DNA from 4 places in the Pelotomaculum sp. FP genome. Region 4 is predicted to be linked to each of the others. Evidence: riboswitches for the same ligand, from Rfam matches in the RefSeq annotation. Region 4 holds a riboswitch; each other region holds the start of a gene.

Region 1 (7,276 bases), on a different contig from region 4:
CGAAAGAAAATAGCCCTACAGATTATTCTTTAAATCAGGTTTATCTTTTGGGACTCTTATAACTTGTCCAATATGCAATGTCGAATTAATTGTCAATCCGTTTAATTTTGCTAATTCAGAAGTGTAATCAACTTCTTGGTAGTATCGCTCAGAAATAGTTGCAAAGCAATCGCCTGCTTGAACGACATGGAAAATAAATCCATCTACATCTTTATCGTCAGAAGTTTTTGTGGTTGGCAATATCTGTGTTGCTTGTGCATAAATTTGTTCCTTGAGTGATGCATTTTCACTATTAAGCTGGGATATTGTAGCTCCCAAATAAGAAACTTCACATTTAAGGCTCCATATGATTGTAAGCATAATCACAAATAAAAGTACTATACCGAGAGGTAAAAGCCGATCTTTCAATTGTGCCGCAAGCACTGATATTCCCTTAGATTTGTGGATTTGCTTTTCTAGTTCACCAATGCTCTTCCCGAAAACCTCGTTGGATTGCTGATTGATTTAATTCATCTCCCCTTAGTAACTACTATACTATTCGTCAAAATCCAAATAATCTTTAATTAATTAAAGACAAAACAAAATACCCGCCGATACTACGGGTAACTACTACTGCCAGCTGGAGTCCAAAGCAAGGGTAAAATAGTCTATTTCAGTTCTTCCTTAATACATGTGACTTGTATTCCTTCCTCTTTGGAAATAGTACTGGCCAAGCTGGCCTTATTTATCAAATTATCAACAGCAATAGCAAAATAAGAGCCTATACATGTACCGTCCCTGCCTCCTCTTGCTACACCAGCAACAATATTTATCGGTACTCCAAACTCTTTTGTTAGTACTGCTACTTCATTAACTATTTTAATGGCCCATTCCTTAGAGCGTTCAGTATCTTCTGTGGTAATCACCATAAATTCATCTCCGGCATAACGTCCCGGAAAGTAAACACCATTTTCCGTTCTCTCTGAAAGCAATCGTCCTATAATTTTTAGGCAGATGTCTCCTCTAACGTGACCGTACTTTTTATTTATTTTTCCGAAGCCGTTGATATCGAAGAAGATAACCGTAAGCTCCTTCCCCTGGCTGAGAATATTTTCTGCCATATACCTTAAATATGGGGCTTTTTTAAGGCCAGTCAGCGTATCTTCATGCTTACCGGCCTCAGCCAGAAGACTTTTTTTAGTAACAATTCCTACTAGTTTACCGCTCTCAAATACAGGCAACCTTTCTACTTGTTTTTCTTCCATTAAATTAATTGCATCCCAAAGGGACGTATTTGTATAAACAAATACTGGATTTTTGGACATGGCGTCTGCAATAATACGGTTCATATGAGAACGCCGGGCATCCCTTGAAGTGATCATTCCACAGAGTTTACCGTCCTCTAAAACTGGAAGTCCACCGATACAGTTTTCTTCCATTAATGAGACGGCTTGTTCGACACTGTCGAGAATATCAACCGTAATGACAGGACTGCTCATATAATTAGAAATGGAAGCCATTAAAGTTCCACCTCTAGACTAATCGCAAGCACAATATCAACCTGTGCTTTTAATAATGTTGTTTCAGATGCAACCTTATCTGCTTCATTCAAAACAATTTCCAGTAATTTTTCATTACTAACCATTTTTGATAGTGACTTACGAATTACTACCGCTTCGAGAGGTCCTTCCTCAATTAAATGTATTTCGTACTGACCGGGACACATTAAATCTATCATTCTCTTTACGGCTTCCGGACCTATGGGAGCTCTTCTTCCAATCAATAACACATCCTGAATTGGCGGAATCTCAAACTCACTTAACTTCATCGAAAATAGCGCCTTTCTTCCAGGTTCAACCTTTTGAGCATGCAAATTAGAACACCACCATTTCATTTAGAAAATCAAATATGCTAATCGAATTATTCTTTCTGTCAAATAGGGATCAAACTGCATTCCAGAATTTTTTTCAATTTCACTTAAACTTTCATCCCATGCCTTTCCTTTTTTATAAGGCCTGGAGGTTCTCATTGCATCAAAAGCATCAGCAACGGCAATTATTCTAGCCCCTAAAGGTATATCGTTTGCTTCGACACCGAAATATCCTTTTCCATCCCATCGTTCATGATGGTACAAAATTAATACAAGGAGTTCTTTAGCCCAGGAATAAGGCTTCAGCATAACAACTCCAGATTCAGGATGTCTCTTAATAATACTCCATTCCCTGCCAGTTAATTGTTCTTTTTTAGATAATATACTTTTGTCAATCTTAACCTTGCCAATATCATGTAATAAAGCGGCATTAGTGATTATCGAAATATCTTTATCTTGTAATCCCAGATGATATGCAATACGACATGCAATGTAACTAACGCTAATAGAATGACGATAAATTTCAAAATCATAATTATTTAATGCAATCATTAATTTGTTAATCTCGTTAAGCAAAAGCTCATACCCCTTCCTAAACTGTTAAAGAAAAGGGCATAAAAAAAGAAATTACCAAGCCATTTCTCTTGTAGCCAGACAATCACACCAGTAAACATAACTGATAAGAGTCTTAGCTTTGCGTCCCACCCTTTCGGAATGGTTTGCCCTTAAACAACAGGTGGTATGCTTTTTAGAAAATATTCAATAAATTATACAACTATGAGTATACATTTATCAATAGTTTGAATTTATTTTTTTGGGAAGGGCAAAAATATATTAAAATTTAATTGTTCATTCAAGGGATAAATAAAAATGAGGTAAAATATGGTTGATATTTTGAAAACATGTGGATTGAATCTGAGGCATTATAGAAAGGCTAAAGGTTTAACTTTAAATCAATTATCTCAGGATATTGGCATAACTAGTTCATATCTTGGATATCTCGAGAGGGGACAAAGAAACCCTTCCCTGGCAACAATAGCCAAAATAGCAGAGGCTTTGGAGGTAGAGCCTTATCATCTCCTGGTAAATTTTGAGAATAATTTTGACCGGTCGTTACATAATTTGATTATTATGTTAATTACAAGAAAACGAATTGATGAAGTAATTTTTTTACAGGAAGTACTAACATCCTATTTAAAATCCATAAAGAATAATGACAGGCAATAGTTAAGCGGCGTAACTTTATAGTATAAATTATCAACCTGCGAAAAAGATTGATATGAGCTGAGTATTTCTTTGTAAGACACAAAAGCCCCGCTCCGGAGAGCGAGGCCTTTTGTATGTCTGCATATATAGTTTACCGAAATTGAAGTGGTATTATCCCCCGATGGAGGTTCGTTGATACGTATACCAAAGCTGGAGCTACTGCAACTTCTTCAGGTAGAGCCGTAGCCGGTACTTTTCCAAAACCCGACGGCTTCGTTTAGAGTTAGAAGATTCTTGTTTGCTATGGGCTTATGCCCTTGACGCAGAAGCCTTTATATGATAAATTATGTCGGTATTCTTATTGTTAGTATTCTAACTATCCAATAGGGGTGGTGCTGATGAATTTCCAGGAAGCTAAAGAATTGCACAATTTATTGTTTTCCTTTATAGGTATGTTTCATGAAAAGTTTCTATGCCGGTTCCGCCAGCATTATGACGGCAATCCCAGGCTTAAAAAAAACCAGGTCAAGATTATCAGTATTTTATACCAGCATGATCACCTGATCCCAACTGAAATCGGTAAAATGCTGGATATAGAAAAAGGTAGTCTGACTACCCTTATAGATCAATTGGAAGATATGGGCCTGATTATACGACGCGCTGATCCCTGCGACAGACGAAAGTTATTAATATCACTCAGTGCTGCCGGCAGAGATGAAATGAATAAAATTATGGATGATCACACCCGAAGCCTGAGTGTTTTTTTCCGAGGCGTAGATCCCGGAGAAATAAAACAATTTGTAGCCAGCTTGCAATATGCAGTAGACTTCATGAAAAAATTTTAAAAGGTGAATGTTGACAAAATGGAAAAAAGCTTAGAAATGCGCGATCGAAATATAGGCAGTCTGTTATGGAAGTTTTCCTTGCCCGCTATCGTGGCTATGCTCATTAACGCACTCTACAACATTGTCGACAGGATATTTGTAGGGCGTGGGATCGGATTTGTCGCCATCGCCGCAACAACTGTGGCTTTCCCCATTATGATTATTCTAATGGCTGTATCCATGTTGATCGGAATCGGCGCTACGGCATTGATTTCCATCCGTTTAGGACAGCAGAAAATGGAAGAAGCCGAAAAGGTAGCCGGCAATGCCATGGTTATGATAATTTTATTGCCGGTCATTATAGCCGTAATATACCTGCTCTTCCCCGAGCCGATTTTAATATTCTTTGGGGCAAGTGAAGAAGTTTTACCTTACGCCCGGGATTTTGTGCACATTATTATGCTGGGAGCGGCTTTTGGTTCCATCAGCATGGGGATGAACAACTTTATCAGGGCGGAAGGCAATCCCAGGTTGGCTATGTTTACACAAATTACCGGCGCGTTGATAAACGGAGTTTTAAACTACATTTTCATTTTCAAGTTGGGACTGGGGATAAAAGGTTCGGCTTTAGCTACTTTGTCCGGCCAATTCCTTTCAGCAGTCTGGGTATTGAGTTATTTCCTTTCAGGCAGAAGCCTGGTCAAAATCAGATTAAAAAACCTTAAGTTGCAGCTGCCTATAATTATCAGCATTATATCTATTGGCTTTGCCCCTTTTGCCATGCAAGTCGCCAACAGTGTTCAGCAATCAATACTTAATAAAACCCTCTTGGTATATGGCGGGGATTTAGCTCTTTCGGCTGTGGGCATTATTATGAGTATAGCTGCCTTATTATTCATGCCGATAGTGGGCTTAAGCCAGGGAGCACAACCCCTTATAGGCTTTAATTACGGCGCCCGGCAATATGACAGGGTTAAAGAGACGGTGAAAATAGCGGTGATCGCCGGCACCTGCATTGCTGTAGCCGGCTATACGGTCATTCATATCTGGCCGGTCCAAATTGTAGGGCTATTCAGCAAAGGGGATACGGCGCTTACGGAAATGACCTCACAGGCCATGCGGGTGTTTTTTGCGCTATTTCCGGTTGTAGGATTTCAAATAATATGTTCAAACTATTTTCAAGCAGTGGGCAAACCGGTACAATCTACCATACTCAGCTTGTCCAGACAGGTACTGCTGTTTATCCCCTTGCTTCTGATCCTGCCAAATTTCTGGGGAATCAACGGAGTTTGGAGAACAGCGCCGATAGCCGACGGCCTGGCAGTGCTGTTGACGGCTACCCTTATTTACTTGGAAATGAAAAACCTCCCGCAAAATCATCTAGTGGTTGCACAGGTTAAGCAGTCTGTTTGAATTTTTATAATAGGAGCAGACCAAGATATCTCAGTAGTGCCCAGAAATCATAATTTCCAAAAAGAAAAACCACCTGCTTTTTAAAGCAGGTGGTCCACAACAAGTGAGATATGCGGTAAGCTCCTTAACTGGCATTATTCTCCAGCAGGAAAGCATTTATAGCTAATCAATACTTCATATGAATTTTCATTAACACAAAAGCATCTACGCTTACCTCTTTCAAAACATTCTATCCTCAGTTACAAATTCCGGCGCCCACCTATAGTATTCCTTGGGATACGCTTTCTTAAGCCCTTTGTAGTTGGCCTTGACGAGCTGTACGGCGCCTTTCCTGGTCCGGTAGGTCATAACAAGTCCCTGTTCCTGCAGGGCGTCGATGACCTTCCCCAATGCTTCATCATCTGCTTCGATATATTGCTCGATATCACCCAGTGTCATATGCAGACCCTGGTTGATCCGGTAGTCTTCGCCAAGTACAGCCAGCACATTTTCTTCGCTAAGCGCTAATTTCTTCTCAACAGGGTCTGCCGCCGGTACCGGCACACCCAGCTTTTCGCTTATGACCCGGCGCGGCATCTGCATATCCTCCGCCATCAGTTTGAGCCCGGACCTGAAAATAACTAACCTACAGGCTTCTAGAGTACCCCCCGCAATATAATCTGTCTTGGCAACTTCAAATACATTCTGAACCGGATAGAAACGGTTCACCCCGTCACCACCCATAACCTGAGTGGCGTCACAGCTTGATGCAAATGTGTTTTCAGCACCACATGCCTTTACCATGCTTGCTTCGATGGTAATGTCCTTGCCAAGATCCCAAAGGTATGCGGTGTAGTAAACGGACATACGCGTCGTTTTTAGCCGCATGATGATATCAGCGATTCTGGTCTGGTTACCGGCAATATCAATGGTGGGTCTGCCGAACTGGACCCTCCTTTGAGAATAAGGTACTGTATATTGCAATAATATTTGCTGCCAGGCAGCGGCCGAGGCGGAAATCAGGGTTCTCTCAAAATTGAGCCCGTGCATCAAAACCTTCCAGCCTTCACCCTCCTGGCCGATTCTGTTTTCCACCGGCGTGATAACATTATCGAAATCAAGGGAACCATTTTGTACGTTCTCGAACCCTAGAATTTCATTGATCCGTTCTGTGGTAAAGCCGGGTACCCCTTTTTCAACCCAGAAAGCGGTGAGATGACGGTGTTTTTTAACATCTTCCGGATTGTTGCTTGTCCTGGCGTAGACAATATAATGTTGCGCCACACCGGCTCCGACGATAAAGCGCTTCTTGCCGTTGAGGACATAATGATCCCCTTCCGGTTTCGCTTCAACTTCTATTCCAGCAGCATCGGTACCAGCGGTCACTTCGGTAATACCAACACACCCGATCTCACCTTGGGCAATACGCGGCAGATACTTTTTCTTTTGCTCTTCCGTACCGAAATCTAGAAGCTGCATTACGCCGCCCATCATATTTCCCACGATGATCCTGCCCAATCCCGGGCTAACTTTGTGAACTTCCTCGGCCACGATGCAGCCGCCTGTGCAGCCCAGGCCCATTCCACCATATTCCTTGGGGAAGGCGGCGCCTGTAAATCCTGTTTTACCAAATTCCTCATATAAATCAAAGGGGAATTCCCTCGTCCACCTGGTCTCCATTTCCCGTTTCGCTATCTTTTGCATAAACGCCCTTACATCTTTTGCTAACTGTTTCTGTTCTTCACTCCACCAGGGAAAACTCTCCATTTTTTTGCCTCCTTTTATATTGAATAGTTAATTTGATATTATCCGGGTAATACCGCTAAATCATTGCATCTTCCTATAGCTGGTATTCTACCCTCTTTTTTTGCCCTGCGTTACATTGTGGAATATTCCACAATGTAACGGACGCAACTTCACTGCTAGCTTTATCATACTGATTCCTATTACACACAATATAAGCAGCCTCAAGTTGAAACAGCCATGCGATTAAAACCTATGCCTT
Region 2 (7,276 bases), on a different contig from region 4:
GACGCAGGTATTCTGGCAACTGATATTTCGTTCAGTGTATTAGAAACAGCTATGGCAGGTATATATCCGGCGGATAAGATGTTACAGGTGCCCATATCATACCGGCAGCGTTATTTTAGCCCTTTAAAAGACGGTAACTGGGCGGTTAAGCAATGTTTGAAGGATATGGTTCTTTTCCGCCGTTTAAACCTGATGAGCCGCGAATTCCGGTTCAAAGGACTTTTTCAGGTAATTTTTTGCCGTAATGTAATGATCTACTTTGACAAAGCCACCCGTCGGGAACTCATCGAAAAGTTACACCGGTATACTGAAACGGGCGGGTATTTGTTAATCGGTCATTCCGAGACCCTAGACCGGGAGGCCGGCTTATATAAATATATCAAGCCCTCGATATATAAAAGAATATAACTTTTCATCCAAACAAAATTTTAAACAGGTCGATCTTTTTAAAGGTGAACATAATGAAAAAGATTAAAGTGCTTGTTGTCGATGATTCTGCCCTGGTAAGGGAAATTCTGGCCCGGGGATTGGCCATGGACCGGGACATCGAGGTGGTCGGGGTGGCCTCCGACCCATTTATAGCCCGCGATAAGATAGTCCGGTTGAAACCGGATGTGCTTACACTTGACGTAGAAATGCCCAGGATGGACGGAGTGGAATTTTTGCGCCATTTGATGCCCCAGTACCCGTTGCCGGTAATTGTGGTTAGCGCCCTCACCAGAAAAGGCGCCGCCATAACTCTTGCCGCCCTTGAGGCCGGAGCTGTTGATGTGGTTGTCAAGCCGAGCACTGACATAGCCCGCGGTTTGAATGTTATGTTGGGGGAATTGCGTAACAAGGTGAAAATTGCGGCCTTAGCGAATGTAAGCGCCTGGAAGGGCAACCGTGAATCTATCAAAACAATTAGGGCGGACAGCCAGGCTTTAGCCGAATCTACAGATAAGGTGATAGCCATCGGGGCTTCTACCGGAGGGACGGAAGCAATCCGCAAAATATTGCAAAGTTTTACCGCCGCAATACCTGGCGTGGTGGTGGTACAGCACATGCCTGTTGGATTTACCAAACATTTTGCTGACAGCTTAAATGATCTATGCGCTATGGAAGTGAAAGAAGCTAAAACAGGGGACAGAGTATTGCCCGGGCGGGTACTGATTGCGCCGGGTGACCGTCACATGACCGTGCGCCGTTCCGGCGGTTCCTATCTGGTTGACTGCCGGTCAGGTGATAAGGTTTGCGGGCATTGCCCTTCAGTTGAGGTGCTGTTCCAGTCGGTTGCAGAATTTGTGGGGGCTAACGCCATCGGGATCATGCTTACCGGTATGGGTAGTGACGGCGCCAACGGTATGGTGGCTATGCGCCGGGCCGGGGCCAGGACAATAGCGCAGGATGAAACTACATCTGTGGTATTCGGCATGCCGAAGGTCGCTTATGAACTCGGCGGGGCGGAATGCCTGGCGCCGCTGGATGTAATCCCATTTACGGTCATGAATTTACTGGCGCAATATAAAACGGTTTGATAATGCGCCTTGGGAGTGACAGGGGGACGGTAGTTGTACAGTTTTTCAAGGAAAGGAAGCAAAAGAACCGTCCCTCTGCTTCCGGTATTGGGTGTGGAATATCAGACTGAATTACCTTTTTTTTTTGGATAATAATTTTGCCCTTGCAGGGGAAAGTGCTTTGCTGTAGAATATTGTTAAAGTTAGTCAAAATATAATATTTTCCATGATAAAGGCAAACCTCCTGAAAGGGAGGGACGCAAAGCTAACGGGCCTAAAACTAAGACTTCGCGGGCTACAAGGCGCAGGATTTTTGGTAGGGTAATATACTACCATACCTGCGAGCTCCGGATGATTTGTCATGGCGGCTGGGTTGCCAGGGTAAGATTGATCCAAGCTCTTTACTTTGGCTTGGTTTTTTTTGTTCAAAATGATCTAATTTTATAATATTTAACCAGAAAGGGTGACGCCGTTGGAGTTGTTTTCAAATCCTATACTCCTATCACTTCAAAAAGGTCTGGATGCGGGCGCCTTGAGACAGCGGGTAATTGCCAATAATATTGCCAACGTGAATACGCCCAACTACAAAAAATCTACCGTCGCCTTTGAGAGCTTGCTTAAGAAAGCATTGGGACACGGGTCCATTGCCTTGAACAAAACCGATCCCAGACACTTTGGTGTAACTGCGCTGTTGGATGAACTGCAGCCCGAAGTGAACCTGAATGAAACAACTTCCATGCGAACCGATGGCAACAATGTCGACATCAATGAGGAGATGACCAACCTGGCGGCCAACTGGATCCAGTGCCAGGCGGTAGGTAGAGAATTAAGCGAGCATTTTTCTATTTTAAGTTACGTCATAACCGGCGGAAAGGGGTAGACAAGTGGGTATTTTCAACTCTCTGGCCGTCAGCGCATCAGGGCTTACGGCGGAAAGTCTGCGGTTGGACCTGATTGCCAATAATATCGCCAATATGAACACCAAGGGCCGGCCCGACGACCCGGCCAATCCTCCCTACCGCCGTAGAATTCCTGTCTTTGCGCAAATACTGGAGCAGGTTTCTGCCAGCGGTTCATCGCTGTCAAGTGTTAGAGGCACGGGGGTACGGGTAGTCCAGGTTCTGGAAGACGCCCGGCCGCCCAGGCTGGCGTATGAACCGGCCGATCCCATGGCCGATGCGCTTGGTTATGTAGCCTACCCGAATATTAATATCGTCAACGAAATGGTTAATATGATTTCCGCCGCCAGGTCTTATGAAGCAAACGTGACAGCTTTAAATGCCGCCAAGGATATAGCCTTGAAAGCCCTGGAGATAGGGCGCGGTTAAAGGGGGGCCATGAGAATGCAGGTATTGCCTGTCGGACAACCATTCTTACCGCCGCAGCCGGCGGGAACCGGGGCTAACCAGGAGGCCGGGGGCGCTTCTTTCGCTGGTGTTTTGGACAACGCCCTGAAAAAACTGAATGATACCCAGATCAAGGCCGATCAGCTGACGAGTGAGTTGCTTACCGGCGAAATTCAAGACATTCACCAGGTGACAATAGCTATGACAGAAGCCAAGTTGGCCATGCAGCTTGCAGTCGAAGTGAGGAATAAGATTATTGAGGCTTACCAGGAAGTTTCCCGCATGCAGGTTTAATATGTCCTTTGACAGTTGAGGTGGTTTAGTTGAGTCCGGGTGACCTTATCGTCAGGTTAAGGGAGAAATGGCAGGCTTTTAACCAAACCCAAAAAGTTATCTCAGTTTTAATTGTCGCAGGAGTCGTAGGATGTCTGTTCTATTTCGGACGGGTAATGATGCAGCCTCCTTTTGCCCCGTTGTTTACCGGGCTTGAACCCAAGGAAGCGGGACTTATCGTGGAAAAGCTCAAAACCATGAAGATTCCCTACCAGATTGCGGATCAGGGTAAAACCATCAAGGTCCCGGAGCGTCAGGTATACGAGACGAGGAATCAGTTGGCCAGCAGCGGGGCTTTAAGCGACAGCGGTTTAGGCTTTGAACTTTTTGACCAGAGTAAGTTCGGTCAAACCGACTTTGAACAGCAGGTGGGGTACCAGCGAGCCTTACAGGAAGAGTTGAGGCGAACGGTGGTCCAGCTTGACGGAGTGGAGCAGGCCAGGGTCCACCTGGTGCTTCCTCCAAAAAGCGTTTTTATCAGCGACCAGGGCACACCTTCCGCTTCTGTGGCTTTAAAGCTCAAACCCGGGGCGCGTCTTAGCCCGGAGCAGATCCAGGGTGTTTGTGACCTTTTCGTGGGCAGCGTGGAAGGCCTTAAGCCGGAGAATGTCCATGTCATAGATACCGAGGGAAATGTGTTAAGCGATAATTTTAAATCAAGCGACTCCAAGGCTGTCGCTGCCAGGACTACCCTTGATCAGAAGACGGCTCAACGGGAATATGAAAAAGAGCTCGAAAAAAGGGTCCAGCAGATGCTGTCGCAGATTATTGGCCAGAGTAACGCTGTTGTCATGGTTACAGCCGATCTTGACTTCGGCCAGAAACAGACCGTCAGCACCATTGCTTCCAATCCGGATAACGTAAAAATTAGCGAGCAGAACATTAATGAAAGCGGAACAGGCGGCGGAGGCGGGGGCGCTGTGGGAACCGATTCGAATATAACTACAACTCCTTTTGCCCAGGGTACCGGCTCTTCGAGTTATACCAAGGAAGAGAATACGATCAACTACCAGGTAAGCACCTTACAGGAGACTGTGGAAAATGCCCCCGGCAGCGTCCGCCGTTTATCTGCTTCGGTGGTGGTAAATGAAGCCGACATCCCGCTGGATGTTCAAAAGATCAGGGATGTTGTTGGGTCGGCTATCGGTTACGACCAAAACCGTGGGGATCAGATCAATGTTACAAGTATGGCCTTTGACGATTCGTATCAGAAAAAAATTGAGGCTGAAATGGCTCAGTATGATGCCGCAGCGAAAGCAAAGGAAAAAGAACGCCTTTACCTATACGGTCTGTCCGGCCTGGCCGTATTGGTCGTGTTAGCCGCAATAATACTGTGGCGGCGCCGCAGCGCTCAGCGGGATGAAGAAGAACTTGTGGAAGAGCTTATCCCGGTGAAAGCAATTGAGCTTGATCAGGAAGAAAAGGCCAAAGACGATAAAAAAGAACAGATTAGAGCCTTATCAAAGGAAAAGCCTGATGAAATAGCCGAGATTTTAAAAGTCTGGATCAGGCATTAGGGGGGTAGCTGTGCAGCCTGCAAAACTTAACGGTATTGAGAAAGCAGCCATTCTATTAATAGCGCTAGGTTCCGACCTGTCGTCCCGGGTGCTGAAGAAAGAATTTCTTGAGACTGAAATCGAACAGCTTACCAAAGAGATATCCAATATGACTCATGTTCCGTCAGAAACAACGAGCGCAGTGCTGGATGAATTCATGAAACTGCAACAGGCACGGGAATACCTTTTGCACGGCGGTTTGAACTACGCTAGAGAAATGCTTGAAAAAGCCCTGGGGAACCAGAAGGCTTCGGATATTTTGAATAAGCTGACAAGTAATATGAAGGCCATTCCCTTCAGTTCGCTTCGTAAAACCGATCCCAAACAGCTCTTAAACTTTATTAGGGATGAACATCCCCAGACTATCGCGTTGATTCTGGTCCATCTCACCCCGGAGCAAGCGGCCGTTATTCTGGCATCCTTGCCCCCCGAGTTGCAGAGCGAAATATCCAAGCGGATTGCCAGCATCGATCGCTTAACCCCTGACGTTGTCAAGAGCGTAGAGGCGGTGTTGGAAAACAAACTGTCATCCGTGCTCCAGCAGGATCACACGGCGGTGGGCGGCGTGCAGTCTCTGGTGAATATTTTGAACAGGGTGGGAAGGAGCGCGGAAAAAGTAATTCTGGAGGGGTTGGAAAGGGAAGACCCTGATCTGGCGGATGAAGTCAAGATGCATATGTTTGTCTTCGAAGACATTAAAATTCTTTCGGATCAATTTATTCAGCGGGTGCTGAAAGAGGTCGATTTCAAAGACCTGGCGCTGGCCATGCGGGGCGCCAATGAAGAGGTGCATGCCAGGATTTATAAAAACATGTCCAAACGTGCCGCCGATATGCTCAGGGAAGAAATCGAATTTATGGGACCGGTACGTCTGAAAGAAGTGGAACAGGCACAGCAAAAAATTGTTACTACTATCCGCAAACTGGACGAAAGTGGAGAAATAATTATTTCCTGGGGTGGTGACGATGTCATTCTATAAGATCATCAAGGCTGCCGAAGTGCCGGAAAACCTTCTGCACGTCTTACCGCTAAGGAGTTATACGACTCTGGTAGAACGGGAGAGCATACAATACGGGGATAATAATGCTGACGTTGCGGCAAGCATTATGAACCAGGCTACGTTGCAGGCTGAGGAAATTGTTAGCCAGGCCCGCGTTAGCGCAGACGAAATAATCAACCAGGCTAAGTCGGCAGCCGGGCAAATCGAGCAGGAAGCCTACCGGAGCGCCTTTGAAAAGGGACGCCAGGCAGGCTATGAGGCCGGTTACCGGGATGGAATGGCCCAAGCAGATCAAGAGGCGGCGGCCATTCGGGCGCAGGCTGGGGAGGTGTTGGCACAAGCTGAAACAATTCGACGCCAAACCCTGGCGGCAATGGACCAGGAGATCGTGGAACTGGCCAGGGAAATAGCGGAGAAGCTGTTGTCGGCCCAGTTGACGCTGGAGCCCGGGATGGTGCTGCAGGTGTCCATGGAAACATTACGCCTGGTTGCAGATCGGCTCAATGTGGTTTTATATATCAACCCGGTGGAATTGGAACTGGTGGAAAGAAGGAAGGATGAACTGCTGGGTGTTCTTCCGGTGAGAGCACAGCTTCAGGTGGTTGCAGATCCTTCAGTGCAGGCAGGGGGATGCAGGGTTGAAACCGAACAGGGGCAGGTGGATGCAACCATGGAAACACGACGGGAAGAGTTAATGAAAGCCCTTTACAGTGAGTGAGCGATAGTGGCTTTTCACGATTACTCCAAGATGATTTCAGTACTGACAACCCCTTATATTTAAGGAAAAGAAAAAGCTTTAGCTTTCTTACAAAAGAAGGATGATTACTTTGCAGTGTGCTCCCATCGACCTTGCCCCATGGCGCTCCCGCTTAAGAGAAGCAAAGTTAATTAAGCTAAATGGCCGGGTGACCCAGGTGATTGGGCTCACCGTTGCAGTACAGGGCATCAACGCGCCCATTGGTGAGGTCTGCGAGATCTCGATACCTGGTGGCCCGGAGCCGGTCCTGGCCGAAGTGGTGGGTTTTCGTGACGGCAGCGCGGTCCTGATGCCTCTGGGCGAACTCCGCGGGGTTTACCAGGGGTGCAGCGTTACGCCCAGCGGTAAATCGTTTAATGTCAAAGTTGGGGAGCAGCTTCTCGGCAGGGTCCTGGATGGTCTGGGGGAACCTATTGACGGGCTTGGTCCGATAGGCGGGCGCCTCAAGGACTACCCGGTGGACAACCGTCCCCCCAATCCCATGAAGAGAAGACGGATCACAGAGGCGCTCTCAACCGGAGTGAGAGTTGTGGACGCGCTGCTTACCTGCGGCCGGGGCCAGCGAATGGGTATTTTTGCGGGCAGCGGAGTTGGTAAAAGCACCTTGCTCGGCATGATTTCCAGGTACAGCAATGCGGATGTCAATGTTATCGCCCTGGTTGGGGAGCGGGGCCGTGAGGTGCTGGATTTTATTGAGACCGACCTGGGTCCTGGGGGGCTGGCCCGCTCGGTGGTTGTGGTGGCTACGTCCGAACAACCTGCGCTGGTGCGCTTGAAAGGAGCCTTTG
Region 3 (7,276 bases), on a different contig from region 4:
GCTGCCCGGTTTGGTTCGCAGGCACTGGACGAGATCTTTTATAAAAAAGGAAGAGGTTTTTATCGCAGGACCAACCATGCCGGAGGCATTGAAGGCGGGGTAACCAATGGTGAGACGCTGGTGGTCAGGGCAGCCATGAAACCTATACCGACACTTAACCAGCCGCTTAGCAGTGTCGACCTGGCCACAAAAGAGCCGGCGCCGGCTTCTATTGAGCGCTCAGACACCTGCGCAGTTCCGGCTGCTTGTGTAATTGGCGAGGCGGTGGTGGCCTGGGAATTGGCTTGCGCCTGTATGGAAAAATTTGGAGGGGACAGCCTGGACGAGCTGAAAAACAATTGGGAAAGGTACCTGTCCTACCTGCGGCAGGTGTGAAATAAGATGAAAAATATTGTATTAATCGGCTTTATGGGTACCGGCAAGACGGTGGTAGGACGACGGCTGGCCCGCCGGCTCAAGCGCGAGTTTATAGATACCGACGCTGAAATTGAAAAGCTCATGGGTAAGACGGTGGCCCAGATATTTGCCAGGGACGGGGTCGTCCGCTTCCGTTCCGAGGAAGAACTGCTGGTGAAAAAGCTTGCCAAGCGGGAAGACCTGGTCATCGCGACCGGAGGGGGCATGGTTTTAAACACAGAAAACCTCCTGTTGCTCAAAGAAAACGGGATCCTGGTAGCCCTGACCGCCTCGCCCGAGATCATCTACGACCGTGTCAGAGGTAACAAGAACCGGCCCCTGCTGATGCACGGCGATATGATGGAAAAGATCAGGGAGCTCTTGCAGGAGCGGGAGAACGCCTATAAAGCAGCAGAAATCACTGTTGATACAGGCAACAGCAGCATAGTGGAGATAGTCGAGCAAATTACCCGTTGCCTGTTGGAAAGGAACTATATCACTTATTGATTACCCAAAATATGGGTGCGAATTCAATTGACAGATTATATAGCTGTATGAATTTGTCCGCAATTGACCCCATAACTTCTTATTTTGATTAAAACGAGAGAGTTGAAACCTATGGAACTCTTCATACCGTTGTTTGCATTTCTGGCCGGGCTCTGCGCAGGCAGCTTCCTGAACGTGTGTATCTGCAGGCTGCCGGAGGGAGGCTCAATCGCTTATCCGCCTTCCAACTGCCCCTCGTGCGGGAGCCGGCTTCGAGCGGTCGATCTCATTCCTGTACTCAGCTACCTGTTTTTACAGGGCAGGTGTCGCTACTGCGGCGGTAAAATATCGGCGCAGTATCCAATTGTAGAGTTGACCATAGGTATACTGTTTCTCCTGACTTATCTCAAGCATGGTCTGACCCTGGCATCCCTGCGGGCGGCCGTGCTTTTTACGTTGGTTACGGCGGCCGCCGTGATCGATTGGCGATACCGGATTATACCGGACAGGCTGAACCTGGCAGGGTTTGTCCTGGGAGCGGTCCTGCTCTTTGAGTCCCGTGAGGTCCTTACCGCAAACGCCATCGGGTTTCTGGCCGGGGGAGGCCTCCTGTACCTGGTCGCTCTTGTTTCACGGGGCGGCATGGGCGGCGGAGATATCAAACTGGCCGCGGTGATGGGGCTGCTCCTTGGCTGGAAATACCTGCTGCTGGCCCTTTTTCTTGCTTTCGCCGCAGGGGCGTTAGTGGGGATCCTGTTAGTGCTTTTAAAGATAAAGAGGATGAAAGAAGGCTTGCCTTTCGGCCCTTACCTGGCCCTGGGCTCCGTTGTTGCGGCGCTGGCCGGGGACCGGCTGCTGTACTGGTATCTTCAGCTGTTTTAGGATTAGATACAGCTGCCCCGGCAGATAACTGAAAATAACGTTCCGGGCTTTCTCTAAAATGTGGGTGCGAATTCATTCACCCAACTCAATTGTGATTGATTGGGTTTTTATATCAATGGCGGCAGTTGATTGCCAGATTCACGGAGGAGTATTAACATATTAACATTTAAGAGGAAAAACGATATCTTTCTAGAAATACTGTCAAAAATGTCCGTATCAGCATGAGGTGACTTACTTGTGATAGACGCCCCAAAAAAAGCAAAAAAAACCCTTGGCGAGCTTCTGATTGAGAGGGGTTTTATTAACAACGCGCAATTATGGGAAGCGCTGCGGGTACAGTCCCGCACTGGTGAGTTCCTGGGTGAGATTTTAAGCAAGCTCGGCATGGTTTCAAAAGATACGATCAATGAGATTTTGGGGGTCAAGAGAATCAATCTGGATAACCTGGACCCCGAACTTTTTAAATTAGTACCCGAGCACATGATCCGTAAGTACAAGCTGCTGCCCTATAACAAAGGAGGCAATCTTCTTACCGTGGTTATGGCGGACTCCGCCAATGTCCTGGCTATCGATGACCTGCGCCTTGTGACCGGCTGCAAAATCGAGCCTGTAAGACTGGAGCAGCATGTCATTGAAGAGGCCATACGCAAACATTTCAGTGTCCCCGAAGTTGACAGGATCTTTGACGAGTTTGAACTAACCACAGAACAGCATGAGTCTGAAGCGATCGTCCTGGAGGAAGAGGTTTTTGACGAAGCGCCCGTGGTGCGCCTGATCAACTCTATTTTCATCCAGGCCATTGAACAGAAGGCCAGTGACATCCACATTGAGCCGGCGGAGAAGCATGTCCGGGTAAGGTACAGGATTGACGGGATGCTGCAGGAAATCATGACTTTGCCCAAAAAAATTCGTTCGGCTGTGATCTCCAGGGTCAAGATCATGGCCAGCATGGACATCGCTGAAAAGCGGGCGCCGCAGGACGGCAGGATCATGCTCAAGCTGGGCAGCCAGGAATTTGACCTTAGAGTATCCTCGCTTCCCACCGTCTACGGGGAAAAAATAGTCACCAGACTTTTGGGCAAAGGCAGCATGAAGAGCTATAAGCTGGAAAACGTCGGGTTTGACTCCAAAAGCCTCAGTATATTCAGAAACGCGTTGAAAAGCTCTTACGGGATGCTCCTGATTACCGGACCCACGGGCAGTGGGAAAACAACCACTCTTTACGCAGCGCTCAATGAAATAAACACCGTCGAGAAGAATATCATTACCGTGGAAGATCCCGTCGAGTATATGCTGGAAGGGATCAACCAGACCCAGGTCAATCCCAGGGCGAGGATGACCTTCGCCACCGGTTTGCGGGCCATCCTGCGGCAGGACCCGGACGTGATCCTGGTCGGGGAAATCCGCGACGGCGAAACTGCGGAAATTGCCGTCAAGGCAGCCACCACCGGACACCTGGTCCTTTCCACCCTGCATACCAACGACGCCGCGGGCGCTTTCACCCGACTGGTGGACATGGATATAGAACCGTTCCTGGTGGCCTCATCGGTGCTGGGCGCGGTTGCCCAGCGGCTGGTCAGGCTAATTTGCCCGAGGTGCCGCCAGAGCTATGTACCGGAACCGGATTCCCCGGAACGGCTGTTTATAGGCGCCGGGCCCGACCAGCCGCTGACTCTTTACCGGGGCGCAGGCTGCAATGAATGCCGGAACAGCGGTTACCGGGGGCGCATGGCCATCGTAGAGATCCTGCCTATGACCACCGGGTTGCGCACGCTCATTTTAAATAAAGCCTCTGCCGATGAAGTCAAGCAAAAAGCCCAGGCCGAGGGCATGGTTACCCTGAGGATGGACGGTATCCAAAAAGCTCTACGGGGGCTGACCACCATCGAGGAAGTGATGAGGGTCGCATATTCAGAAAACAATTAAGACAATCATATTGCTAACTCGGTGCAGTAGAAGATGAAAACCAGCAATGTGCGATTTTGATCGCATATGGCACATTAGTACTAACTTGGTTGGTACCTAATGTTGCATATGGGGAATAAATTCGTAGCTGCATTTTTTCAGATTAGGGGGTTATTCAAATGACCTGTGATGAAATCCTTTCCTGTGCCTTCAAGGTGGGCGCCTCGGACGTACTAAAGCGCCTCCGGCCCTGCGTCTGCAGGGGCGCTTTTGCCGTTGGCCGCGCCGGAATGGCAGGGGAAATTAGACTTTGGAAGTGCGCCTGCCGGCCCGCTGTCTCCAGAAGATACGGACAGGATGGCCCGCGAGATTATGACGCCGGAGCAGTACCAAAAATTCCAGCAGGTGGGGGAGTTGGACTTTTCCTACTCCATACCGGGTGTCTGCCACTTAATCAGCAGGGAGGAGGCGTTGACCCGGGCGGCCGATCCCGAGGCGCTCTTAAAGCGCTTAACTGAAAGGAATATTTTTTATTTGGTGAGAAGATATATTGCATTCTTTACTTTAAAATTGTATTATAGACATATCACAACAAAATAGTATAATATTCCAAAATATATATAAACCTTCCACCGAAAACAGCAAACCTGTCGAAAGGCGGGGACGCAAAACCATGGGTCTGAGGCCGCTAGGCTACGACTGTCAGGTTGCTGAAGTAGAGAAGGACTGTTAAAAGCGGGTGCTCCTTCGGTGAGTAAAGGCCCTTTTTGGGCCTTGTGCCAGAAGGGGGATCCTTATTTATACGGCCGGTTAACGTTTGCTCATCAGTCAATCAACTGGAAATTATAAGAAAATGGTGGAGTAAATGACACAAAACTTTGCCTACAAAGCCCGCAACCCGGCCGGCAAACTGGTCACCGGTAAGATCGAGGCCGAAAACCGCAGCAAAGCCATCACCCAGCTCAGGGACCGCAGGTTTTTTGTTGTGGAGCTTAAAGAAGCCCCTCTCGCCGGGACCAGCATTAAGCTGGACAAGCTCTTTCAGAAAAAAGTCGGCAGCAGGGACCTGGCTGTAATGTGCCGGCAGTTTGCCACCATGGTGCAGGCGGGAGTCCCTCTCCTGCAGACAATAAGCATTATCAGCCAGCAGTGCGATAACAAGACGCTGCAGGACACGATGAAAAAGGTCGGCGGCAACCTGGCAGGCGGCATGTCTCTGACCGAGTCGATGAAACCCTATCCCCGGGTGTTCCCCGGTATCTTTACCAGCATGGTCGAGGCCGGGGAAGTCGGCGGCGACCTGGAACACGTGCTGGAGAGGCTGGCTGTAAACTTTGAAAAAGAGCACGACATGAGGGAGAAGGTCAAGTCGGCCATGACCTACCCGACAGTGGTGCTGGTGGTGGCGGTGCTGGCGGTAGTGGCCCTTTTGATCTTCGTGTTGCCCAGCATGACCAAAATGCTGATAGACATGAAGGCGCCCCTGCCCGTGACTACTAAAATAATTATGGGTGTCAGCGGTTTTCTAAAAAACTACTGGTACATTGCTCTGACTTTGGTGGTTGCTTTGGCTTTCGGCTACAAGACCGGTGTTAAGAGCGGTCGGGGCAAGAAAATGAAAGACTCGGTTGTCCTGAAGCTTCCGGTAATGGGCCCGATGGTCCAAAAAATCGTCATCTCCCGTTTTTGCCGCTCGTTGAGCACCCTGTTGAAAAGCGGCGTGCCGGTCCTGCAGGCGCTGGAAGTGGTCAAAAACATCGTGGACAACCACTCGGTGAATATGGGTCTCAAGGAGGCTGAAAGAAGCATCAAAGAGGGCCAGAGTTTTGCCGAGCCGCTCATGAAGAGCCGGGTATTTCCTCCGATGGTCAGCACGATGATGTCGATAGGAGAGGAAACAGGGTCGGTCGACACCCTGCTGGAAAAGGTAGCCGACTTTTACGAAAAAGAAGTGGACGCTATGGTCTCCCGCCTGTCTTCCATGATCGAGCCGATTTTGCTGGTGGGGATGGGTGTGGTGGTCGGGTTTATTTTGATCTCGATTATGGTGCCGATGTTTACTGTAATGGACAGTGTGAAATAGTTTTCGGCCGGCGTGGCCGGCCTGGTCATCAATGGAAATCATGAGAATTCATGATTTGGAGGTGGTTAATGAAACAAAGACGAACGTCGCTTCGCCCAATGCGGATGAAAAGAGTTTTGATTATTGCCGGCATAATGGCGACTATCGCTAGAATCCAAGTAAATGGTCTGCAAGGTTAAGAAAGCAGTTGCAACTAGGTACTACATAACAATTATATTAAAAGGAAGTGAAATAAATGAAAATAGCAAGAAACGAACGTGGTTTTACTCTTATTGAATTGATGGTGGTGCTAATTATCATTGGTATCCTGGCAGCCATAGCCATTCCCGTAATGAGCAAGCAAAGCGATAAGGCCAAAAACAAGAGGGCAGTTGCTGAATTAAAGAGCATGAAAACAATATTAGACATTTACATTAGTGACCCAATAGTGAACGAAGATGGAACATCTCCAGCAGATGCCGCTGCAGCCAAAACAGTGCTGACTGACAATGGTTTTACAACTTTTAATGATGCTTGGGGTACTCCTTACAAATATTTAAAAATTGGTACTAGTGGTTATCTTTTGTATTCCTGTGGTTCTGACAAGGATGATGCTTCAGGCTCCGATAGTGACAATATTACTGTTAAAAATGATGCAAATCCTGAGGAGGGTGTTGCGCCACCTACAACCGTAGGAAGTTCTATCGAATAACTATGGATTAAAGTTCTATTATTTATTTTGATTAGGATGCAAATTAAGGCAGGGTTAAGTATAATGCCTTACAAATAATTTTATTGAATTCATATAGGATTATAAGTCCTGACAATTAAGAGAATCATGTTAATAACAACTTATTTAAGAGATGAGTATGCCCCCTATTGAAAAGCAAACACCTATGGTTCAAAATAATCTTGGCTTTACCATCATAGAGATGGTTCTAGTAATGCTAATTATCAGCATTGCTGTTGCTTTCACTGTGCCCAATTTCAAGAAAATTCTCGATGCTTATCAACTCGACATCTCGGCAAGGGAAATGGCTTCAGATATACGTGATCTTCAGCAGTCCGCCATAAAGACACAGAGTACAGCTCTTTCAATTATGTGGAATTTATCTTCAGGTACTTACTACCTTAAGAACGAAAACACAGTGATCAAGAGCGTAACGATTCCTAACAGCGTTGAAATTATAGGGGCTCCATTTATACCGGTTGAAAAGCTTTACAAGATGCGCATTTCCGTCAAAGGTAGACCGCTTGGCGGATATAACGGTACAGTTGAGGGGTTTGGCGGGACTATCACATTAAAAGATAAAACTACAAAAAAATACAAAGATGTTGTTATAGATACATTGGGGCGTGTGAGAGTCAGTGAAACGTATCAGTAATCTTGAAGGCCCCTTATCCCGGAAAAAAGTAATAATTATTAACAATGAGCAGGGTCTGACCCTGCTTGAAGTGTTGGTGGCGCTTCTGCTCATGTCAATGGTGCTTGTCACCATGCTGAACAGTTTTGTCCTGGCCGGCCGCCAGAACAGCGACACTTAC
Region 4 (7,276 bases):
ACGGCCGAATAAATATAGCTCGCCCATGTAATCGTGTAAAAGGAACCGATCAACAAAGCCGCGGCGATGGCAACAACCGTTAATTTCAGCTTTTTTGCCGGGTAAACCTTTGCCGGATCAAGTCGCTTGCTGCGCATGATTTATCCACCTTTTATTATGCCTGCACGGCTGTAAGCTTCAGTACGATATAATCTATCTCGTTTCTGTATCGGTAATGATTGCTCCCGCCCGGCCAGGAGACCGTCAGTACATAAGCCTTTGTTTCTTCCACGTTGGCCGTGAACGGCTGGCTCTCACTGACATAACGGTTGCCGAGACGGTTGAAGGCAACGGCGGCTCCCCCCTCTTTTTGCAGCGTGTAGTTTAAAGGGAGGTTGCCGGTGGTATTCAGTTCCAGGGTAACGTCCTGGTTATAGCCGCTGACCGTTCCGGAGCTGTTCTTGTTGCTTATCCATATCGCAATAGTTTTTGTATCTCCGGGCGCCATGTCGTTGAAATAAAACGTGGCGGCTTCATAGTCGATAGCCCATGTTGAAAACTCAATATCCGGCGTCGTCGGACCCGAACCCGGATCACTGCTGTTTTCAGCGCCTGTATTGTTTATCACCGAGCTGAAGCGTGAAAATGAAACACCTGTAACCACAAGCGACACGATAAACAGGTATATAAAACAGTAATACAACTGCTTTAACCTTATATTCAGCTTCAGTCTCTTTTCCCGCTTTGCTCTCATTTCCGGCGCGCCTTTCATATCTATCATGGGTGGTTTTGTTATTGGGGCGCTATTTGCTCCCCGCTGACGCGGAACAGCACCTTAACCGATTCCCTGGCCTGCAGGGCGTTGACGGCAAAAGTATCGTAATCGTCATAGGCCGCCAAAAGAGAGGTCTGGCAGGCGGTCAAAGCGTCGTTGGCAGCCAGGATCAGCCCATGGTATTGCGCAAAGTGCTCGGCATCCGACAGGGCGCAGGGCGTATCCGCATCAATATCATGCGGGGGCCAGGTCCCGTCGGCGTTCGGGCTTCCGTGGACCGCCAAATAGTCTTCGACCGCGTTTGCCGCGGCATTGTACCGGTCCAGCAGGCCTCCCGGGCCGTAATATTCATCATATGCGTCCTGGTAGTAGGGCAGATATCTGCCGGCAATCTCCGTGGAAGGATCCGCCGTCACCACATGGGGCGCCGTCACTGCGGCAATATTGGTGTCATTGATATAATAGGACGTGTTCCACTGCCAGTAAACAGTGATTGTAACCTCGTCGTTGCTGCCCGCGGAAAAGTTGGGCGTCCCCGAAAAAATACTGAAATATCCGTCCTGATCGGCAGCGACGTCCTTTGGCCTGAACCAACCCGTGCCATAATATGGAGACGAGCCGGTATATGGAGAAAATACACTGGGAACAGTGTCGGTGGCGCCGTCGTTTATTTCCACCGTAATTTTGAAAATAAAGGGCGCGAAGACATCCTGGCCTGCTTCGGTGGCGATAGTAGCTTTGGTCTCCGCGGTAGTCAGCCGCATCAAGTCGGCCGCGTTCATTTTCACATCATAAGTCATGGCGACATCGGAGCCGCCGCCTCTGAAGGTAAAAGATTTCTCACCGAAATCCATCGGTTTAATACTTTGTCCATTAAATAAATCAAAGGTAAACCCCTTGTTGTAGAACTCGCCGTCAATATCATCTTCGCCTCTTGCCCCCAGATTCCATCTGGCAATCAGCGCCGCATCGCCGCCGGAATACACATCGGTATATCTTGCCATGGTCGATGATACTATATTTGAAGACGTAATTACTACAGCCACCAAAAGCGCCATCAGTATTTTACTGATCTTCATATATCATCACCTCATTTTTGTTGCATTCTTACCCGGGCTTTTCGATACAAGTCCCCGCCATAAACGCCAAGGACCAAAAGCAAAACCAGCGCCGCCATGCCTGCCGGTTTTTTGGAGACGACAACGGCCAGGCCGATTTTTGGGATCCGCAAGACCATTTTACCCGCAAACCTGTCGGCGGTTAAAAATTCATCAGCGGCATTGTTGTTATCGCCTTTCAAGGTAAACACGCCGTTTTCCTCGCTGACAATGCGGTGGGTAAAGGCGTTTGTCCCGTGTAAATAGGTGACGACATCGCCGACCTTGTATTCACCGGCAGCCTGCTCGCGGATCACTATGACATCGCCGGGATATATGGCCGGCTCCATGGAGCCGGATAAAACAACAAGGTGCGAAAAGCCAAAAATCTTCGGCACCGGAGCATGGGTTACGGCTTTATTGACACCCAGGCAGAGGTTTATCAGGATCAGCAGCGCCAATAACCCGAGCGGCACATACTTTACACAGTTAACCAACATCTCTTTGTGCTTTGGTCTCAATAAGTTTTAAGCCTCCTGTTACTCGGCTTGCGCTGTGACTTTGATCATAAGGCTGTAAGAATAGGCCGGATTGCCGGCATAGGCGGCATAATCGTTATCATTAGGGCCATCCGGCCAATTCCATTCCAGCGTGTATTTCACATTCCTGCCGCCCGCCACGGCCGTGTCCTGATAAAGCTCTTCCGGCGCACACCATACCGTCTCATTTCCGGCGACGTATACGTCGCCTGCTTTCAGGCGAAAGCGCATGGGGATTTTGTGCGCCGCGGGAAGCGTGTCGGCCGCTGTGAAGGTTACATCATAATAGGTTGAGTACCTGTTGCCTGTGTTATCCACCGTGAACTTATAGCTGCCGCTCATGCCGGGGGCAATGCGCTTGTTGGCGCCGAATATATTGACGCTTACCGCGCCGGCTGTACCGTATGAGGCGGTCGTAGCCGTGTCCAAAACGTCAAAATCGAAAGGTGAAGGCGTCGATCCGCCACCGTCGTCGCCACCGCTGCTATCTCTACCGCTGATATCTCCACCACTGCCACCGCCGCCGGCAGGAACAGGGGTGTCCGGTTGCACAGGCGGGTTGACAGGATTGTAAGGATTGACTGGATTCTCAAGATCGGCCGGGTTGGCCGGGTTGGTTGACTGCGGCGTTCCCCTGGGAGCAGCTCCCAGCTCGATCCGGTCAATACCTGTGGCCTTTCCGTCCTCCCCTTTTTTAAGATAAATGGTGATCTCCAGCACCTTGACATGCACCGCCACTTGAAAGACAATGGTACCGTCGGGGAGGCGGACGAGTTCCGCGTCCTCGATCCCGGTCGTCCTTTCAATATCGACCTTGCAGCTTGCAAGCACGTTGCCGGCTTCGTCAAGGACGCTGATGGTATGGGAACCCTCGTCGACGTCAATAAAGATGAAGTAGCCCTGGCTGTCTGTCCTGGTATAGCGCGGGTCGCTGCGGAACTCAATGAGCCCGTAGGCAAAGGGTGTCCCGTCGGTGTAGACAACCCGGCCCATTAAATCAATGCGCTGCTCAACAGGGACCGTAACCTCCTCCTGCGGGGAAAAAAAGTGATACAGCCTGCCGATAAACCCCAGGACGGGGCGTTTCACCTGCACATCGGGCAGGTTTGATCGCAAAACGAAAACATGCCCGCCCGTGCTGATGTCACGGATGATCCCGTAGGTCGGCACGGCGGCGTACACCACGATGATGGTGATGATGACCGCCAGGATGAAGTTTTTGCGCCTTCGCTCCGCATTCTCGCTATTCATCGCCTGATCCACGATATCACCCCGGTCCCTGTCGCAGAGTTAAGGCCGGCAGAATTATTGTTATATGACTCTCTTTGGGAAGAAATGTAGCTGCAGCGCTATTCTCATATAACTCTCTTACGGAAGACGCAAATGCGCGCGCTTTGCGTCTTCCGTAAGAGAGCCGAAGCTCTCTTGTAAGGCGGATGAGTGTGTCTACGTAGTAGATCCAGGCTGACTGGATACAGGCGCAATCTGTTCTGCCTTGACAGAAACATTTAAAACATAGCTAGTACGAGTTGCGGCGTCCGCAGAGTTGTCGCCAAAGAGTGTGTCTGTACCATCATTTGATGCAAATGCAGCAGTATGTGCAGCATCATCTCCCTGTTCAGCGGCGTCAAACGCCCATCTCCACGTTACTTTTTGCTTAATTGTTGTGAGAGCGTCTTCGTCGGCTACACCGGATCTTTTGAAGGTGAAGGTATTGTCTGCAGGGTTTGCGGCTACTAATGTACCAGGTGTACTAGTATTAGTGTTTGCGACCAGCTGCTTTACAAATTCATTCTCTAAACCAGCCTCGTTCACCCAGTTGCTTGAACCCTCTACCAGGTATTCGATGGGAAGACCGGCAGCGCTTCCAATATTCGTAAAGTCTACTGTTACTTTGGCGTCAACGTCCGAGAGGAAAGTCATTTGAATATAAAAATCATCGTTTACGCCGGGAGCGATAATGTAATCTCCGTTTGCTCCGTTTTGTCCATTAATGTTTGTTGAATAAAGATGACTGAATAAATCTAAAGGCTGCACCGCACTGTCCAGAGAAGCGAGAGAGTTCCCGTTTGTTCCGCCTAAAGCTTCAAACTGCCACCTTGCGATCAAGGCAGTATCCGCCCCTGCATACTCGCTGGTATACTTAGCGAAGGTGCCGCCCATCATTGCTGTGGAAATCATGCAGAGCACCAGCAGCAGTACGGCGGCTCTGACGGTTTTGCTTGAGTTTTTCATTGGTTTATCATTCCTTCCCTCATTTATTTTTTTAGGCTGTTTCTTTGGATAAATTCCTTCCGTGCTATATGAGTGCATTTTGCCGCTTTGACCTTGGCGCCGCTCATCACTCCTCTCAATTCATCAATCAATTATATTTCGTTTATTAAAAAAACGGCCGGGTTGCTATCTTTCAGCAACCCGGCCGCCATAGCTGATTTGCTTTAGGCCCGTCGGTTTTGCGCCCCCGCCTTTCGGCGGGTTAGCCCTTAAAACAAGCGGTGTTAACATTCTACTATAATTCAATTTTTTTATCTCCGCCCTTTGCCGCCCGCAGCGCCGCCAGCTCCGCTTCCAGCTGGGCTTCGCGGTCCGCTTTTTTCCTGTTGCGCCTGTTGCGCGACGTTATATCGTAAAGGATAAACAAGCAAAGGGGTGTTATAACAAAGAGCAGCATGCCGAGAGGCGTCTGCAGGAACATGGCAAACCTGCCGACCCCGGCAGCGCGCCAGAGGTAGATGCCCTCCAGGTCCGACACGCTCACCGCCTTGGCGTCGGCGCCGGTGTTGGCGTCGCCCTTGGTGAGGAAGGTTAAACCGTCCTCAGTCCGGACGTCGGTCACCCTGTGGGTAACGACCGTGTTCTTTTCGGCGCGGAAGGCGATAATATCGTCTTTGACAATTTGCTCCGGCGCTACTACCTTAGTCACAATGAGGTCTCCCGCCAGAATTGTCGGCTCCATGGAACCGGAGAGGACGATAAAGGGCTTATACCCAAAAAAATCAGGGACCTTATCCGGATATATGTATGACCTTATAATAAACGTCACATTAACGATCAAAACCAGCACAAGAAATGCACAAACAGTGACGCCAATAACGGATATTGCTTTCCCCAAAGCTGTTTTCGGCACCTTTTCCTCTCCCACTGCCAATAACCCCCTGTTAATATTTTAGATTGTAAATTATTCTATCATAATTATCCATCTCCTACATAAAATGTTTTTCTTTTTACAATAAAAAGCCGGGTTGCAATAATGCTTATCAGCAACCCGGCCGCCTTAGCTCGCATGCTTTAGGCCCGTCGGCTTTGCGCCCCCGCCTTTCGGCGGGTTAGCCCTATTATTAGTTTATGTATATTTTTTATGAAAAAGACTTCTTTTTCTGACTCAATGATCAAATAAAAACGGCTAAGTTGCTGCAACCTTTATTAGCAACCCAGCCACCCTAGCTTCCATGCTTTAGGTCCGTCGGCTTTGCGCCCCCACCTTTCGGTGGGTTAGCCCTGCAAAAAAATGTACTGCTATATTACCTATGTCATTTTACTATAATCAACCTCAATATGCAATATTTTTTTATTAAAGAAATATATCAAAAAACAGCTAAGAGTTAGCTAACCAGACAGCCGTCCACCAGACGCAGGACCCTGCCGCAGGCGTCCGCCACCCGCTGGTCGTGGCTGGCCACCAGCACCGTCTTCCCCATTTGATGCAAACTTTTCAGCAGTTCGATGATGCCCGCGCCGTTGGCCGAGTCCAGGTTCCCCGTGGGCTCGTCCGCCAGGATCAGCTCCGGGTCCAACAGCAGCGCCCTGGCGATGGCCACCCGCTGCTGTTCACCGCCGGAGAGCTCGCCGGGCAGGCGCTTTTCGGCGCCATTCAGGCCCACCCGGCGCAGCAGCTCCCGCGCGCGGTCGCGTGCGCGACGGCCGTATCCTTCAGGTATTGACGGGGCCAGCACATTCGAAAGCGCGCTCAAGGTGGGCAGCAGGCAGTAGGATTGAAAAACAAAGCCTACCTTTTCCCGCCGGTAGCGGCAGAGCGCCGCCTCGCCCAGACCCGCGATATCCTTGCCGGCGACCATGACGCGGCCGCGGCTGGGCCGGTCCAACGCCCCCAGCAAATTTAACAAGGTAGTCTTGCCGCCCCCGGACGGGCCGGTCACGGCCACAAAGTCTCCCCGGTCAATATCCAGCCGGTCTACAGACAGCGCCCTGACCGCGGAAGATCCCCGCCCGTAAATACGCTCCACATTTCTAAGCGATATCAATATATCCGCCATCGAAAGACTCCTTCCGTCTAAAAGCCGTCCCCGTTGTCAACCACGCAGGATTTCCGCCGGGGCGGCGCGGTTGGCCCGCCAGGCCGGGTAAAGGCCACCCGCCGCGCCGACCAGAACGCCGCAGGCGCAAACCAGCGCGGCCACCCTTAAGCCCGGCGCGCCGATGTCGATGGCCAGGTACTCCTTGACCGCAACCAGTCCGCCGTACCCCAGGGCAACCCCGAGCCCCGCGCCGAGCAGGCTTAAAGTTATGGACTCCACCAACACCATGCAGGCTATGTCCCACGGAGTCCAGCCGAGGGCCTTGAGAATGCCGAACTCGCGCCTGCGCTCGACCACCGACAGCAGCATCACTACCATGATCGTAAGGCTGCCGGCCGCTACCGCCACAGATGAGACCGCCAGGAAAAACTGCTTCAGGACGCGGAGCACGCTGTTTAGCGGGAGCAGCAGTTCCCGCGGCGCCACGACCTGCACCTCCGGCTTTTTCCCGCTCAGGCGCTCTTCAATCTCCCGGGCGGCCTCCTCGACGTATTCCATGCTCCCGACCTGGGCGCTGATGGCCGACAAACTGCCGGGCTTCAGGCCGCCGATATCCCGGGCCAGTTGCTC

The links. A riboswitch is a leader RNA that binds a small molecule or an ion and turns the genes downstream of it on or off. The one in region 4 is predicted to bind cyclic di-GMP.
Region 1: it holds a riboswitch for cyclic di-GMP, as region 4 does, so the genes downstream of both, Psfp_RS12970 (HD domain-containing phosphohydrolase) here and Psfp_RS11905 (hypothetical protein) in region 4, are expected to answer to the same signal.
Region 2: it holds a riboswitch for cyclic di-GMP, as region 4 does, so the genes downstream of both, flgB (flagellar basal body rod protein FlgB) here and Psfp_RS11905 (hypothetical protein) in region 4, are expected to answer to the same signal.
Region 3: it holds a riboswitch for cyclic di-GMP, as region 4 does, so the genes downstream of both, Psfp_RS02215 (type II secretion system F family protein) here and Psfp_RS11905 (hypothetical protein) in region 4, are expected to answer to the same signal.

The regions. Positions count from the first base shown of each region.
Region 1 covers NZ_QFGB01000032.1:15,028-22,303, forward strand. The annotation lists gene Psfp_RS12955 (LysM domain-containing protein) at 16-423, opposite strand; gene Psfp_RS12960 (GGDEF domain-containing protein) at 648-1,499, opposite strand; gene Psfp_RS12965 (hypothetical protein) at 1,499-1,852, opposite strand; gene Psfp_RS12970 (HD domain-containing phosphohydrolase) at 1,874-2,425, opposite strand; cyclic di-GMP riboswitch class I at 2,492-2,583, opposite strand; gene Psfp_RS12975 (helix-turn-helix transcriptional regulator) at 2,732-3,076, shown strand; gene Psfp_RS12980 (MarR family transcriptional regulator) at 3,454-3,900, shown strand; gene Psfp_RS12985 (MATE family efflux transporter) at 3,919-5,292, shown strand; gene Psfp_RS12990 (acyl-CoA dehydrogenase family protein) at 5,512-7,038, opposite strand; gene Psfp_RS12995 (OFA family MFS transporter) at 7,268-7,276, opposite strand, start outside.
Region 2 covers NZ_QFGB01000016.1:1,275-8,550, forward strand. The annotation lists gene Psfp_RS08370 (protein-glutamate O-methyltransferase) at 1-408, shown strand, start outside; gene Psfp_RS08375 (chemotaxis response regulator protein-glutamate methylesterase) at 462-1,517, shown strand; cyclic di-GMP riboswitch class I at 1,721-1,877, shown strand; gene flgB (flagellar basal body rod protein FlgB) at 1,969-2,376, shown strand; gene flgC (flagellar basal body rod protein FlgC) at 2,381-2,824, shown strand; gene fliE (flagellar hook-basal body complex protein FliE) at 2,840-3,136, shown strand; gene fliF (flagellar basal-body MS-ring/collar protein FliF) at 3,166-4,692, shown strand; gene fliG (flagellar motor switch protein FliG) at 4,703-5,710, shown strand; gene Psfp_RS08405 (FliH/SctL family protein) at 5,697-6,449, shown strand; gene fliI (flagellar protein export ATPase FliI) at 6,559-7,276, shown strand, end outside.
Region 3 covers NZ_QFGB01000003.1:91,509-98,784, reverse strand. The annotation lists gene aroC (chorismate synthase) at 1-375, shown strand, start outside; gene Psfp_RS02235 (shikimate kinase) at 382-903, shown strand; gene Psfp_RS02230 (A24 family peptidase) at 1,015-1,764, shown strand; gene Psfp_RS02225 (GspE/PulE family protein) at 2,002-3,690, shown strand; gene Psfp_RS02220 (hypothetical protein) at 3,849-4,187, shown strand; cyclic di-GMP riboswitch class I at 4,300-4,384, shown strand; gene Psfp_RS02215 (type II secretion system F family protein) at 4,535-5,752, shown strand; gene Psfp_RS22090 (prepilin-type N-terminal cleavage/methylation domain-containing protein) at 5,988-6,443, shown strand; gene Psfp_RS02205 (prepilin-type N-terminal cleavage/methylation domain-containing protein) at 6,601-7,116, shown strand; gene Psfp_RS02200 (prepilin-type N-terminal cleavage/methylation domain-containing protein) at 7,100-7,276, shown strand, end outside.
Region 4 covers NZ_QFGB01000027.1:35,311-42,586, forward strand. The annotation lists gene Psfp_RS11880 (hypothetical protein) at 1-137, opposite strand, end outside; gene Psfp_RS11885 (hypothetical protein) at 155-760, opposite strand; gene Psfp_RS11890 (hypothetical protein) at 772-1,833, opposite strand; gene Psfp_RS11895 (signal peptidase I) at 1,845-2,372, opposite strand; gene Psfp_RS11900 (hypothetical protein) at 2,391-3,641, opposite strand; gene Psfp_RS11905 (hypothetical protein) at 3,837-4,703, opposite strand; cyclic di-GMP riboswitch class I at 4,797-4,882, opposite strand; gene Psfp_RS11910 (signal peptidase I) at 4,900-5,532, opposite strand; cyclic di-GMP riboswitch class I at 5,647-5,732, opposite strand; cyclic di-GMP riboswitch class I at 5,813-5,898, opposite strand; gene Psfp_RS11915 (ABC transporter ATP-binding protein) at 5,993-6,664, opposite strand; gene Psfp_RS11920 (ABC transporter permease) at 6,701-7,276, opposite strand, start outside.